DNA from 3 places in the Dryocola baronae genome. Region 3 is predicted to be linked to each of the others. Evidence: riboswitches for the same ligand, from Rfam matches in the RefSeq annotation. Region 3 holds a riboswitch; each other region holds the start of a gene.
The links. Region 3 has a riboswitch for thiamine pyrophosphate ahead of thiM (hydroxyethylthiazole kinase). Riboswitches for the same ligand answer to the same signal wherever they lie in the genome.

Region 1: it holds a riboswitch for thiamine pyrophosphate, as region 3 does, so the genes downstream of both, thiC (phosphomethylpyrimidine synthase ThiC) here and thiM (hydroxyethylthiazole kinase) in region 3, are expected to answer to the same signal.
Region 2: it holds a riboswitch for thiamine pyrophosphate, as region 3 does, so the genes downstream of both, thiB (thiamine ABC transporter substrate binding subunit) here and thiM (hydroxyethylthiazole kinase) in region 3, are expected to answer to the same signal.

The regions. Positions count from the first base shown of each region.
Region 1 is NZ_JBINNY010000001.1:268,733-272,882, reverse strand. It holds gene hemE (uroporphyrinogen decarboxylase) at 1-248, opposite strand, end outside; gene nudC (NAD(+) diphosphatase) at 290-1,063, opposite strand; gene rsd (sigma D regulator) at 1,158-1,661, shown strand; TPP riboswitch at 1,713-1,822, shown strand; gene thiC (phosphomethylpyrimidine synthase ThiC) at 1,912-3,810, shown strand; gene thiE (thiamine phosphate synthase) at 3,807-4,150, shown strand, end outside.
Region 2 is NZ_JBINNY010000001.1:4,269,332-4,273,481, reverse strand. It holds gene thiP (thiamine/thiamine pyrophosphate ABC transporter permease ThiP) at 1-800, opposite strand, end outside; gene thiB (thiamine ABC transporter substrate binding subunit) at 776-1,759, opposite strand; TPP riboswitch at 1,795-1,896, opposite strand; gene sgrR (HTH-type transcriptional regulator SgrR) at 1,932-3,590, opposite strand; gene sgrT (glucose uptake inhibitor SgrT) at 3,679-3,855, shown strand; gene ACSPHG_RS20180 (YopT-type cysteine protease domain-containing protein) at 4,062-4,150, shown strand, end outside.
Region 3 is NZ_JBINNY010000001.1:1,686,460-1,690,609, forward strand. It holds gene ACSPHG_RS07880 (YrhA family protein) at 8-502, opposite strand; gene ACSPHG_RS07885 (HNH endonuclease signature motif containing protein) at 519-1,664, opposite strand; TPP riboswitch at 1,821-1,917, shown strand; gene thiM (hydroxyethylthiazole kinase) at 1,950-2,741, shown strand; gene thiD (bifunctional hydroxymethylpyrimidine kinase/phosphomethylpyrimidine kinase) at 2,747-3,547, shown strand; gene ACSPHG_RS07900 (hypothetical protein) at 3,985-4,150, shown strand, end outside.

The sequences.
Region 1 (4,150 bases), 1.4 Mb from region 3:
TCCGGCACGGTGAGGATGTCTGAGAAGAGGATCGCCGCATCAAGCGGGTAGCGGCGCAGCGGCTGCAGGGTGACTTCGCAGGCAAGCTCGGCGTTTTTGCACAGGGACATAAAGTCGCCGGCAATAGCGCGGGTGGCTTTGTACTCTGGCAAATAGCGCCCCGCCTGCCTCATCATCCATACAGGCGTGATGTCTACTGGCTGACGCTGCAAGGCGCGGAGGTAACGATCGTTCTTCAGTTCAGTCATTTTTAGCATTTCCTTTAGCTGTATCCGCCCAGTTTACCACGTCATTCATACTCTGCCCGACACTGAGCGACGGTGTCTTCTATCAGACGGCGCGCCACCGTGCCAGCCGGAGGGATAAGCGGCAGCTGGTCGTAGCGATACCACTGCGCGTCAATCAGCTCTTTAGGATCGATTTTGATATCACCGCTGTGGTAGTCGGCCATAAACGCGGTCATCAGCGACTGCGGGAAAGGCCAGGGCTGCGAAGTCACGTAGCGCAGATTTTTCACGCGGATGCTGCTCTCTTCCATCACTTCACGCGCGACGGCCTGCTCTAAGGTTTCGCCGACTTCAACAAAACCGGCCAGCACGGTATAAACCCCGTTGCGATGGCGTGTATGTTGGGCAAGCAGGATATGATCGTCCCGGCGGATGGCGACGATGATGCAGGGCGCAATCTGCGGATAGTAGCGTTCGCGGCAGTGGCTGCAGAGCATCGCCCATTCGGTTTTGCTGGGGTGCATCTCATGGCCGCAGTAGCCGCAAAATTTGTGCGAACGGTAAAACTCGGCCAGCTGAACGCCCCGCCCTGCAAGCTGAAACAGGCCCACGTCCTGGTCGATAACCTGGCGCACCGAGCCCATTTCCTGGCGGCGATTCTGGCGAATCAGCCATACCGGCTCGCCTTCCCACTCGCCGATTTGCAGACCATTCGCGCCTTCAAGCTGGAAGTCCGCCGCCGATCCGTGAGGCAGCTCGCCTTTTGGCAGCCACAATTTTTGTTCATGACTGACGATAAACCAGCCCTGATCTAACTTTTGAATGACACGTTCCATAACCTGGTGCACATCCCCCTGGACACTGGTATAAACAATAGTTGTTATATTTTGGGTACGTTTGCGTTAAATCTTGCAACTCACGGAGTCAAACATGCTGAACCAGCTAGAAAGCCTGACTGAGCGCGTTGGCGGTAGCAATGAGTTAGTCGACCAATGGCTATATGCCCGCAAACATTTGCTCGTGGCGTATTACAACATGGTCGGGATCAAGCCTAACAAGGAATCGCTCTCTGCGCTTAATGAAAAGGCGCTGGATAATTTTTGCCACAACCTGGTGGACTACCTTTCAGCCGGCCATTTCAATATTTATGAGCGCATTATCGATGAAATGGAAGGTGCCAGCCCGCTTTTAGCGGCCACTCAAATCTACCCGCAGCTCGAAGCCAATACCCAGCAGATCATGGATTTCTACGATACCAATCTGGAAAACGCCATCGACGACGACAACTGTATTGAGTTCCAGCAGGCGTTGTCCGGCATCGGTGAAGCGCTGGAAGCGCGTTTCTCGCTGGAAGATAAGCTCATCGAACTGGCGTACGCCAACAATCTGCACAGCAGCGCCAACGACACGGATAGCCTTGCACGCCCGGCTTGAGTTCTGCGCTGTTAACGAGTAATTTACAACTTCACCCGTAGCAATACGGGTTTCTTCTTGTCGGAGTGCCGAGTGCGAAAGCACCGGCTGAGACCGTTAATTCGGGATCCGCGGAACCTGATCAGGTTAAAACCTGCGAAGGGAACAAGAGTAATTCTGCTTTTGGGTACGGCCTTTTTCGGGCGCCCCACATCCATTACTCCATCCGTCGTTCTGACAAGCCACTCCTGATCGAATCCTGGAATGAGCTATGTCTGCATCTGAAAAACCAACACGTCGCGAACAGCGCGCGGCTGCGCTTCACTTTATCAACACGCTAGAAGGCACCGCCTTCCCAAATTCCCAGCGCATTTATCTTTCCGGCTCGCGGGAGGATATTCGCGTGCCGATGCGGGAAATCCAGCTTAGCCCAACGATGGCGGGCGGCAGTAAAGACAATCCGCAATATGAACCTAACGACGCGGTGCCGGTTTACGACACCTCCGGCCCGTATGGCGATCCAAACGTTAGCATCGACGTGCTGCGCGGGCTGCCGCCGCTGCGAAGCGGATGGATTGAAGAACGCGCCGACTGCGAAACGCTCAACGACCGCAGCTCTGCCTACACGAAAGAGCGCCTTGCGGACGACGCCCTGGACGACCTGCGCTTTGAAACGCGCCTTACGCCCAAACGCGCTAAAACCGGCAAATGCGTCACCCAGCTGCATTACGCGCGCCGAGGCATCGTCACGCCTGAGATGGAGTTTATCGCCATCCGCGAAAACATGGGCCGCGAGCGCATTCGCGATGCCGTATTACGCCACCAGCATCCGGGCGAAGCCTTTGGCGCTCGTTTGCCGGAAAATATCACGCCCGAATTTGTGTGTGACGAGGTGGCCGCAGGCCGGGCGATTATCCCCGCCAATATCAACCACCCAGAATCTGAACCGATGATTATCGGGCGCAACTTCCTGGTGAAGGTCAACGCCAATATCGGCAACTCGGCGGTGACCTCATCCATTGAAGAAGAAGTGGAGAAGCTGGTCTGGTCAACGCGCTGGGGGGCGGACACCGTGATGGACCTGTCCACCGGGCGCTATATCCACGAAACTCGCGAATGGATCCTGCGCAACAGCCCCGTTCCTATCGGCACCGTGCCGATTTACCAGGCATTGGAAAAGGTCAACGGCATGGCCGAAGACCTGACCTGGGAGATGTTCCGCGACACGCTGCTGGAGCAGGCCGAACAGGGCGTGGACTACTTCACCATTCACGCTGGCGTGCTGCTACGCTACGTGCCGATGACCGCCAAACGCCTCACCGGCATCGTCTCACGCGGCGGGTCGATCATGGCGAAATGGTGCCTTTCCCATCATGAGGAAAACTTCCTTTACGAACATTTCCGCGAAATCTGCGCAATCTGCGCGGCCTATGACGTCTCGCTTTCTCTTGGCGACGGGCTGCGCCCTGGCTCCATTCAGGACGCCAACGACGAGGCGCAGTTCGCAGAGCTGCACACGCTGGGCGAGCTGACCAAAATCGCCTGGGAGTACGACGTACAGGTGATGATCGAAGGCCCGGGACACGTGCCGATGCAGATGATCCGCCGCAACATGACCGAAGAGCTGGAGCACTGCCACGAAGCGCCGTTCTACACCCTCGGCCCGCTGACCACGGACATCGCCCCTGGCTACGACCATTTCACCTCGGGAATCGGCGCCGCGATGATCGGCTGGTTCGGCTGCGCGATGCTTTGCTACGTGACGCCAAAAGAGCACCTCGGCCTGCCGAATAAAGAGGACGTGAAGCAGGGCTTGATAACCTACAAAATTGCGGCGCATGCCGCAGATCTGGCGAAAGGCCATCCGGGCGCGCAGATCCGCGACAACGCCATGTCGAAAGCGCGCTTCGAATTCCGCTGGGAAGACCAGTTCAACCTTGCGCTCGACCCCTTCACCGCCCGCGCTTACCACGACGAAACGCTGCCGCAGGAATCCGGCAAGGTCGCGCACTTCTGTTCCATGTGCGGACCGAAATTCTGCTCGATGAAAATCTCCCAGGAAGTGCGCGACTTTGCCGCGAAGCAGGTCATTGAAGTGGGAATGGAAGACATGTCGCAAAACTTCCGCGCAAAAGGCGGGGAAATCTATCTGCGCCAGGAGGAAGTATGAGCCTGAAAGCTTTTCCCCCTACCCCACGGCGGCTGGGGCTGTACCCAGTGGTCGACAGCGTGGAATGGATTGAGCGCCTGCTTGCTGCGGGTGTTCGCACGATTCAGCTGCGCATCAAGGACAGGCGCGACGAAGACGTTGAAGCAGACGTCATCGCCGCCGTCAGGCTGGGCGAGCGGTATCAGGCCCGGCTGTTTATCAACGACTACTGGCGGCTGGCTATCAAACATCGCGCCTACGGCGTACACCTTGGCCAGGAGGATTTGGATATCGCCAACCTCGACGCCATTCGCAACGCGGGCCTGCGCCTTGGGCTATCCACCCACGACAACATGGAAAT
Region 2 (4,150 bases), 2.6 Mb from region 3:
GCTTTGCCCAGGCGCTGGCTCAGCAGCACCAAGCCCAGACAGCAGATCATCTGGATAATGGCGAGGAGCGCCGCGCGGGCAGGGTCGTAATCGAAGCTCAGCGCCTGGAAGATCGCCAGTTCGATGGTGGTCGCCTGCGGCCCGCCGCCGAGCGATAGCACCGTTGCGAAGCTTGCGAAGCAGAGCATGAATATCAGCGCGGCGGCAGGCAGAATCTGGCGGCGCAGCCACGGCCACTCTACGAAGCGGAAGAAGTTCCAGCCGCGCATGCCGAGCTGGGCGGCAAGCTGGCGTTGTTCGCCGGGGATGCTCTCCAGCGCCTGGAGCAGCAGGCGGGTCGCCATCGGCATATTAAAGAAGATGTGCGCCAGCAGAATGCCCTGCAGGCCGTACGGCGAAAACGTCCACTCCACGCCGAACCACGCGCACAGTGAGGCGATCCAGCCAACGCGGCCATAAACGGTCAGAATGCCGAAGACGGCGACTAAAACCGGCAGCACCAGCGTCATCGCGCACAGGCGCAGCAGCGCAAGGCGGCCGGGGAAGCGGCGACGGTAGAGCGCGCGGGCGAGGAAAATGGCTGGGAGAACGGAAAGCAAGGCGGAAAGAAACGCCTGCCAGAACGAGAAGCGCAGCACGTGCCACAGATAGCTGTCCTGCAGCAGGGCGCGGATATCGGTCTGCGGCGCGTTAAACCACAGCGACAGAAAAGCCGTCAGGGCTACCGCCACCACAAGCATGGCGGCGAACAGCCCTGGGAACAGCCAGCCTGGTATTAGCGGCTGGTGGCGCGAAGCCATGCGCTAATCCAGCCGGCACGATGTTCAGCAACCTGCTGCGGTGTGAACTCCAGCGCGGTCTGCGGTTTAGGAAGCGTGCTGAAGCCTTCCGGGAGCTTCACCTCGGCAACCGGGTACATCCAGTTGCCGGTTGGAACGGTATTCTGGAAACCCGGCGTGGTGATGAATTTCATGAATTTCTCAGCCAGCTCCGGCTGCCTGCTTGCCGCCAGACGACCGGCGACTTCAACCTGCAGGTAGTGCCCCTCGCTGAAATCCGCCGCCGCGTAGTTATCTTTCTTCTCTTCGATAATGTGATAGGCCGGGGAGGTGGTGTAGCTCAGCACCAGGTCGGCTTCGCCTTTTAAGAACAGACCGTAGGCCTCTGACCAGCCTTTCGTGACGGTAACGGTTTTGCCCGCCAGCTTCTGCCAGGCTTCGGGTGCTTTATCGCCGTAGACTTTTTGCATCCACAGCAGCAGGCCAAGGCCCGGCGTGCTGGTGCGCGGGTCTTGATAAATCACTTTCCATTTCTGGTCGCTATCAACCATCTCTTTCAGGCTTTTCGGCGGATTTTTGAGTTTGTTTTTATCGTAGACGAAGGCGAAGTAGCCGTAGTCGAACGGCACAAATGTATCGTTCTTCCAGCCGCCGGGGATTTTCAGGGCGCTGGCGTCAACGTTGCTCGGCGCGAAGAGTTTGGTCTGCGACGCGGCTTCCAGAAGATTATTGTCCAGCCCCAGCACCACGTCGGCCTTGCTGTTTTTACCTTCCATGCGCAGGCGGTTGAGCAGCGATACGCCGTCTTCCAGCGCCACAAATTTCAGCTCGCAGCTACAGTCGGCTTCGAAGGCTTTTTTTACCGCAGGCCCGGGGCCCCAGTCAGCGGCAAAGGAGTCATAGGTATAGACGGTCAGCAGGGGTTTTGCGAAAGCGGGGGCTGCAATAAGAACCAGCAGCGGCAGTAATTTCTTGAACACTTTGCACCTCTTAAATTAGGGGTGGCAAAGGACTTTGAGCGGTGAGCCTCAAATCCCTTCGCCGGCGTTATCCGGATCAGGTTCGACGGGTATTATCTCAGCGCGGACAAAAAGTCCTGGCACCCCGTTGAGCACGCAACATTGTAATGATTCTGTGAACGTTCCGAAAGAACTATGGTTCCGGCGGCGCAAACCAGGCGGATTTGAAGTCAAACCAGCCGAGGGTGTTCATGCGCACGCCGCGCATGCTGCGCTGGCCTTCAATGCGCAGCCAGTGGTGGATCAGCGGGATAATGTCGTCGCGATCGAGCATTTGCTTGCACCATTCCGGCAGCGCCAGCGTTTTACTGTGCCAGCGGCGGGCGTCGCCCTCCCAGTCAATCGGCATGCATTTTTGAATCAGCGGCACTTCGTAGAGCTGGGCGAACAGCGAATATTCCAGCGGCAGGGTGAAGTTGACGCTGTTAAGCCAGATATCGCTTTCCACGTCGCCCTGGTGCCACTCATCGTAGCTAATTTCCTGAATGATGAGCTTTACGCCCTGCTTCGCCAGCAGCTCGCTCATGATACTGCTGATGACCCGGTGTTCTACGTGGTCGCGATAATAGGTGAGGGTGATGCTCTCAAGCCCCGCGGGTTTAGCTACCAACGGCCCGGTGCGTGAATGGTGCCAGCGCGGGAGCAGGCCATAGGCCGGGAACCAGTACTGCTGATACTGTTCCGCCGCGCTGTAGATAAGGTTGACGGGGGACAGAACATGCCCGACCCACTGCCGAACGCCCGTGTGGGCACCGAGCCCCGAACGGCTGTCGAACAGCAGGTAGTAACACCCTTCTTCCGGGCGGCTTTCCACCGCCTTTTCGCTGTCCGGCATGCCCTGTAGCTGCACGCCGCAGCTCGACTCTTCGCCTACCTCCGGCAAAACCCAGAAGTTAACCTCATCGATAAGCGCCCGGAACCCGAAGTAATCGTCGAAGGCGTGGATTTTTAGCTGGTTGCGGTTGTTGCGGGCGACAGAGTAGGGGCCGGTACCGACCGGCTGGCTGGCGAAATCCGCCATCGTCGTCCATTCACGCGGCAGAATCATGGCGTTGACGCTGCCCAGCAGCCAGGGTAGCCAGTCGTCCGGCTGGCTGAGATGAATATCCAGCGTCCAGGTGGTCGGCGAGGCGATCTGCGAGATATGTGCGAACAGCGGCAGGGCGTTGATGCGCTGCAGCGAGGTGATGATATCCAGCATGTCCAGCTCGCGGCCGTGGTGAAAATGGATGCCGGGGCGAAGGTAGAAGCGCCAGTGTAAAGGGGAAATTTGCTGCCAGTGGTGGGCGATATCCGCTTCCAGTTCCCCATTTTCCTCATTTATACGCGTCAGGCCGCTGAAAATCTGCCGGGCGATATGCGTTTCAGACCGGCGCAGCGCGGAGCCGGGCAGCAGGTTTAGCAGTGGGCGGTAATAGAGCACGCGCAGGATGTGGCGGCCCTGGCGGAAGCTGCGGCCGAGGTGGGAAATAAGCATTTGGCGGACGGCGGCCTTGTCGCCGACAATTTGCACCAGCTGATCGATGCGATCCTGCTCAAGAAGATCCTCGGCCCGCTGCTGCTGGAGGGCAAGCCCGGTGTATAAGAATTCGAGCTGCGAACGCTTGCCGCGCCCGGCTTCCGCCTTCCAGCTAAGCCAGCCCTTTTCCTGCATCGCGTTGAGCAGCGTACGCATGTGGCGGCGCGAACAGTTGAGCAGTTCGGCCAGATCGTTGAGCGTGGTTTCCTGCGGCTTTCCGTCACAGCACTGCCACAGACGAATGAACTGCTGTTGTAAACGACCGGATGACATAAAAGAGGAACTCCAGGCAGAAACTCATCAATTTAACTTTCCCTATATTACGCCAATAATCATCAACGATGAAAGCGAGGAGGGGCATATGAAACGGTCATCACCTGTTGAGTTTTACCAAGATTACTTTGCCGCGACGCAGTTCGTGAAAACGAAAGGCGTGGGTGCCGGATGGCTGGCTCGCCTGACGGCTGGGCAACGTTTGAGGATGCTCGAAGACTTAATGCAGTGGGAGGTTACGACCCCGACGGCCGTGAGCGACTAAATCGCCTTCATCACGTGTGACTGAGTATTGGTGCTTTTCACCAGCCAGCAGATTATCTGCTGGCTTTTTTACGTTCTAAATATTGATATGGCAAATAATATATTTGTGAGTATATCTTTAAATAGTGGCTGAATGTTTTTTCTGGCAAGGCGCGGGGCTTTTTTTTATTATCAGAGATTAATCTTAAAGAAATGGAGTTTTTTAATATGACACCTCTATTAAATATAAGAAATTTATATATTTCATTCCTGGAAAAAAATCAAAGTCCAGGTGTTTGCATGGGCCTTTGCCTGAC
Region 3 (4,150 bases):
TTCCATGTTATGCTACAGTATCAAGTATGTCTGATAAGAAATCGGTGAAGTTAGAAAATGATCCAAAGATATTATCTGTTCCTATATTATCTCGAATTTCAAATAAGTTAGTTTTGGTATCATAAGTAAATAAAGAAATGCTATTTTCTCCAATGACTAAGCGTTCTGCCAAATCTGGATCTATATAATCATCATTATTTCTGTAAAATTCGTTTACTATAAATAAATTTTTAATTAATGGTTCTGGTACAGATAAACTGTATAATGTAAGCCCATCGTATTCGAATCCATCCATTTTTTCCAATAATAAAACATAATCAGGTTGGTTTACAAATAATATGCAAAGTTCATTAGCTAGATCTTCCAGAATAGGGGATGTATCAGTTGCTGGCTTTCTTTTGGTTATACTATCAATAAATGTGTCTTTGAGTGGTTCTTGAATGGGGTATTCCCATTTTGTCATTTCATTTTTCAAGTTATCCAGCATGTTATAAATGTTCATTTTTATTTAATCCTGTTTATTTAAGTGGATAAATTGTACCAGAAGGAATAGCCCATGGTGTAACCTTGCTTTCACCAGGTATCATACCTTTAGTTGCCGATCTTTGCATGTTAGTAAATACCTTGTGATATGGTTCTTTTTCGATTAACACTAGATTATCAAAGGTGTTTGTACCACCATCATCTAATGGTAATTTGTGGTGTACATCCCAACCATCTGGAGATTTTCCATTTTTCATCCTCAATAGTTGTGAAGGATTGAATGTGTTTGTTGCTTCAGGGGTGTCAGCTATATCAGTAAGAAATTTTTTCCTGGCGGTGCTATCAAATTCTTTTCTTAGAATTGCCGCATCTGTTGGGTTTCTTTTAACATAGTTAATGTCTTGTATCGTGATTCCGTTAACTATTTTTGATTCACCCCTTAACTTGCCTAAATAGCTATTAATTTCAGCGTAAGCATCTGAGTTTGGCCTTTTAACCATTAAAATAGAAGCCGCTGCAATAGCTGTACCTGCTGTTTTTTCATTTAATACTTGGTCATAACCATGAATAGCCTCACCGCCTAATTGCTCTGCTGTTTTTCTAAAGCCTTCAATGTTGCCATTATAAACACCGCCAGCGGCTAATAAGCGTCCTGCTGCTTTGCTATTAATAGTTTTAGCTGCTTGAGCATGTTGTATAGGCGCATCTGATGGTTGAAACTTCTGTGTCGGTGCTGGTTTTCTTCCCTGATGGCTATCTAAGCATTTTCGGTAAGCATCTCTAACTTCCATTTCAAACCATGAATGCCAGTGATCCATAAAGCAATCGTAGACAAGCTCGCCTTTATCATCAAAATAGAATGGATGCTTAAAGTAATCCCATTGCTCAGATTCATCTATTCCAATAAACCAACCGGTATCTACATTATGTTGTGTATGATCATAAGCACCGTCATACATGCCATTACTCTTACGGTCATACTTAGCTGAAAAGGGATTGATAAAACCGCTTTTCCTCTTTGGCATTTGTTGAAGGCTAAAGTGAGAGTAGTTGGCAGAATCAAGATCGTAGTAAACCCTTGCTCTTTCGAATGCTACCTCTGGCCTTAGTATGTATTGGAAATCTCTGGGGTTAAGTTCTCTTGCAGCATCCCATATCATGATTAATCTGAAATCGTGCATGTGAATCCCTCACAATATAAAGGGTTATGTTAATACCGATCTTTATAACCACCGTAATAAATATTGTGATAAATCGAAAAATATTGCTCCTGGGGCTTAGCCCCGGTTACACTAAATATCTACAAAATGTATATATTTAACTGATTGTTTTGTATGTGAAATGACTCGGGGTGCCCTTCTTTGTGAAGGCTGAGAAATACCCGTACCACCTGATCTGGATAATGCCAGCGTAGGGAAGTCAGATGCCTGTCCGCATCCCTTCTTCACGCCGGACAGGAGACCGCCATGCTGCAACCTGACCTGCTACCCGGCCATCGCGCCGCTGCCGTTTTAACCGTACTACGCCAGTCAACGCCTTTAGTCCACTGCATGACGAACGACGTGGTGCAAAGCTTCACCGCCAACGTCCTGCTCGCCATCGGTGCCGCGCCCGCAATGGTGATTGAGCCTGAAGAGGCCGCGCAGTTTGCCCCCGCCGCCGGCGCGCTGTTGATTAATATCGGCACGCTGACCGCCGAACGCAGCCGCGCCATGCTCGCCGCTATTCATGCCGCAAATGAATCTGCCACGCCCTGGACGCTCGATCCCGTCGCCGTCGGCGGGCTTAGCTTCCGCACGGCTTTCGCCCGTGAAATCCTCTCCCTGCGTCCCGCCGCCGTTCGCGGCAACGCTTCAGAAATCCTCGCGCTGGCGGGCGTCAGCGCCGGTGGGAGAGGGGTCGACAGCACCGACGATGCGCAGAGCGCCTTGCCCGCGGCCCGGCAGCTTGCGCTTCAAACCGGAGCCGTGGTGGCCGTCACCGGCGAGCAGGATTATGTGACCGACGGAGCGGGCGCGTGGGCCGTTGCGGGCGGGGGTAAACTCATGACGCGGGTGGTCGGCACGGGCTGCGCGCTGTCCGCCGTCGTTGCCGCCTGCCTTTCGCTGCCGGGGAACCGGCTGGATAACGTGGCCGCCGCCTGTCAATTTATGAAGCTGGCGGGCGGCCAGGCCATTGCCGCAGGCTCCGGTCCCGGCAGCTTTATCCCGGCGTTCCTCGACGCGCTTTATCATCTGAACGAGGAGGCGCTGGCATGAAGGGCATGAACCGAATCAATGCGCTAACCATCGCGGGCACCGACCCAAGCGGCGGCGCGGGTATCCAGGCGGACTTAAAAACGTTTTCGGCGCTCGGCGCGTACGGCACCAGCGTGATCACCGCTCTGGTGGCGCAAAACACGCGCGGCGTGCAGTCGGTTTACCGCATCGAACCGGATTTTGTCGCGGCGCAGCTCAACTCGGTGCTCGGCGACGTGCGCATCGATACCGTTAAGATCGGTATGCTGGCCGAGGCTGATATCGTGGAGGCGGTTGCCGAACGTCTGGCGTTTTATCAGGTTCACAGCGTTGTTCTGGACACGGTGATGCTGGCGAAAAGCGGCGATCCGCTGCTTGCCCCCTCGGCGGTGGACAGCCTGCGTAAACGCCTGCTGCCGCAGGTGGCGCTGATCACGCCCAACCTGCCGGAAGCCGCCGCGCTGCTCGACGCGCCCCACGCCCGCAATGAAAGAGAAATGAAGGAGCAGGGCGACGCGCTGCTGGGCATGGGCTGTAGCGCGGTGCTGATGAAGGGCGGCCATTTGGACGACGCCGAAAGCCCGGACTGGCTGTTCACCCGCGACGGCGCGGTGCGCTTTACCGCTCCCCGCGTGCAAACCCGGCACACCCACGGTACCGGCTGCACCCTTTCCGCCGCGCTCGCAGCGCTTTACCCCCGCAACGACGGCTGGCCGCAAACGATCGAGGCGGCAAAAAAATGGCTGTCAAAAGCGCTCGAGCAGGCGGACTCGCTTGAGGTGGGCCACGGCATCGGCCCGGTGCATCATTTTCACGAATGGTGGTAGGAAAAACCGTCCCATAACCCGTTATGGGACGGAAAATCATGCCCGCGTGGTAGTGACAATGGTGAAATATTCGGCTGCAAAGCGCGGCTGATAACCAAACTTAAGCAAATTATCAGCACATTCCTCCGAGTCAGCCTTCTGTTTGATATTGTAGTTGTGGTTCAATATTGGTTTAGTGGGGGTGAATGATAAATACAAGTAGTTACTTAGCGAAACCATCCCTGCGCGGCAATATTAAATATATCATCTACAAATATATCTCATAATCTCGCCATCTTGAAAGTATTGATATTTTTCCATGTGCCTGGTTACCCCGGTACGTATTTTTCTCGTGCTTGAGTGTTTGTATTTTAAATCTACCCTTTATCCAGCGCTCGGCGTAAAAATGTCCCGGCGTAGGCATAATAAAAATACTCTCACTTGTCAGGAATAATGAAATGACTATTACTCAGCAACAGCAATCTCTTTCAGCCTTTAATGAGTGGCTGGAAAATGATAAAAAAGTTTCACTGACCGGCCCGGCGCTGAAGGCCCACGCGCTATTTGAAGTTAAGACCTCCGGCGACAGCAGCGTCTCCGGGCAGAATACCATCGCAACCGGCA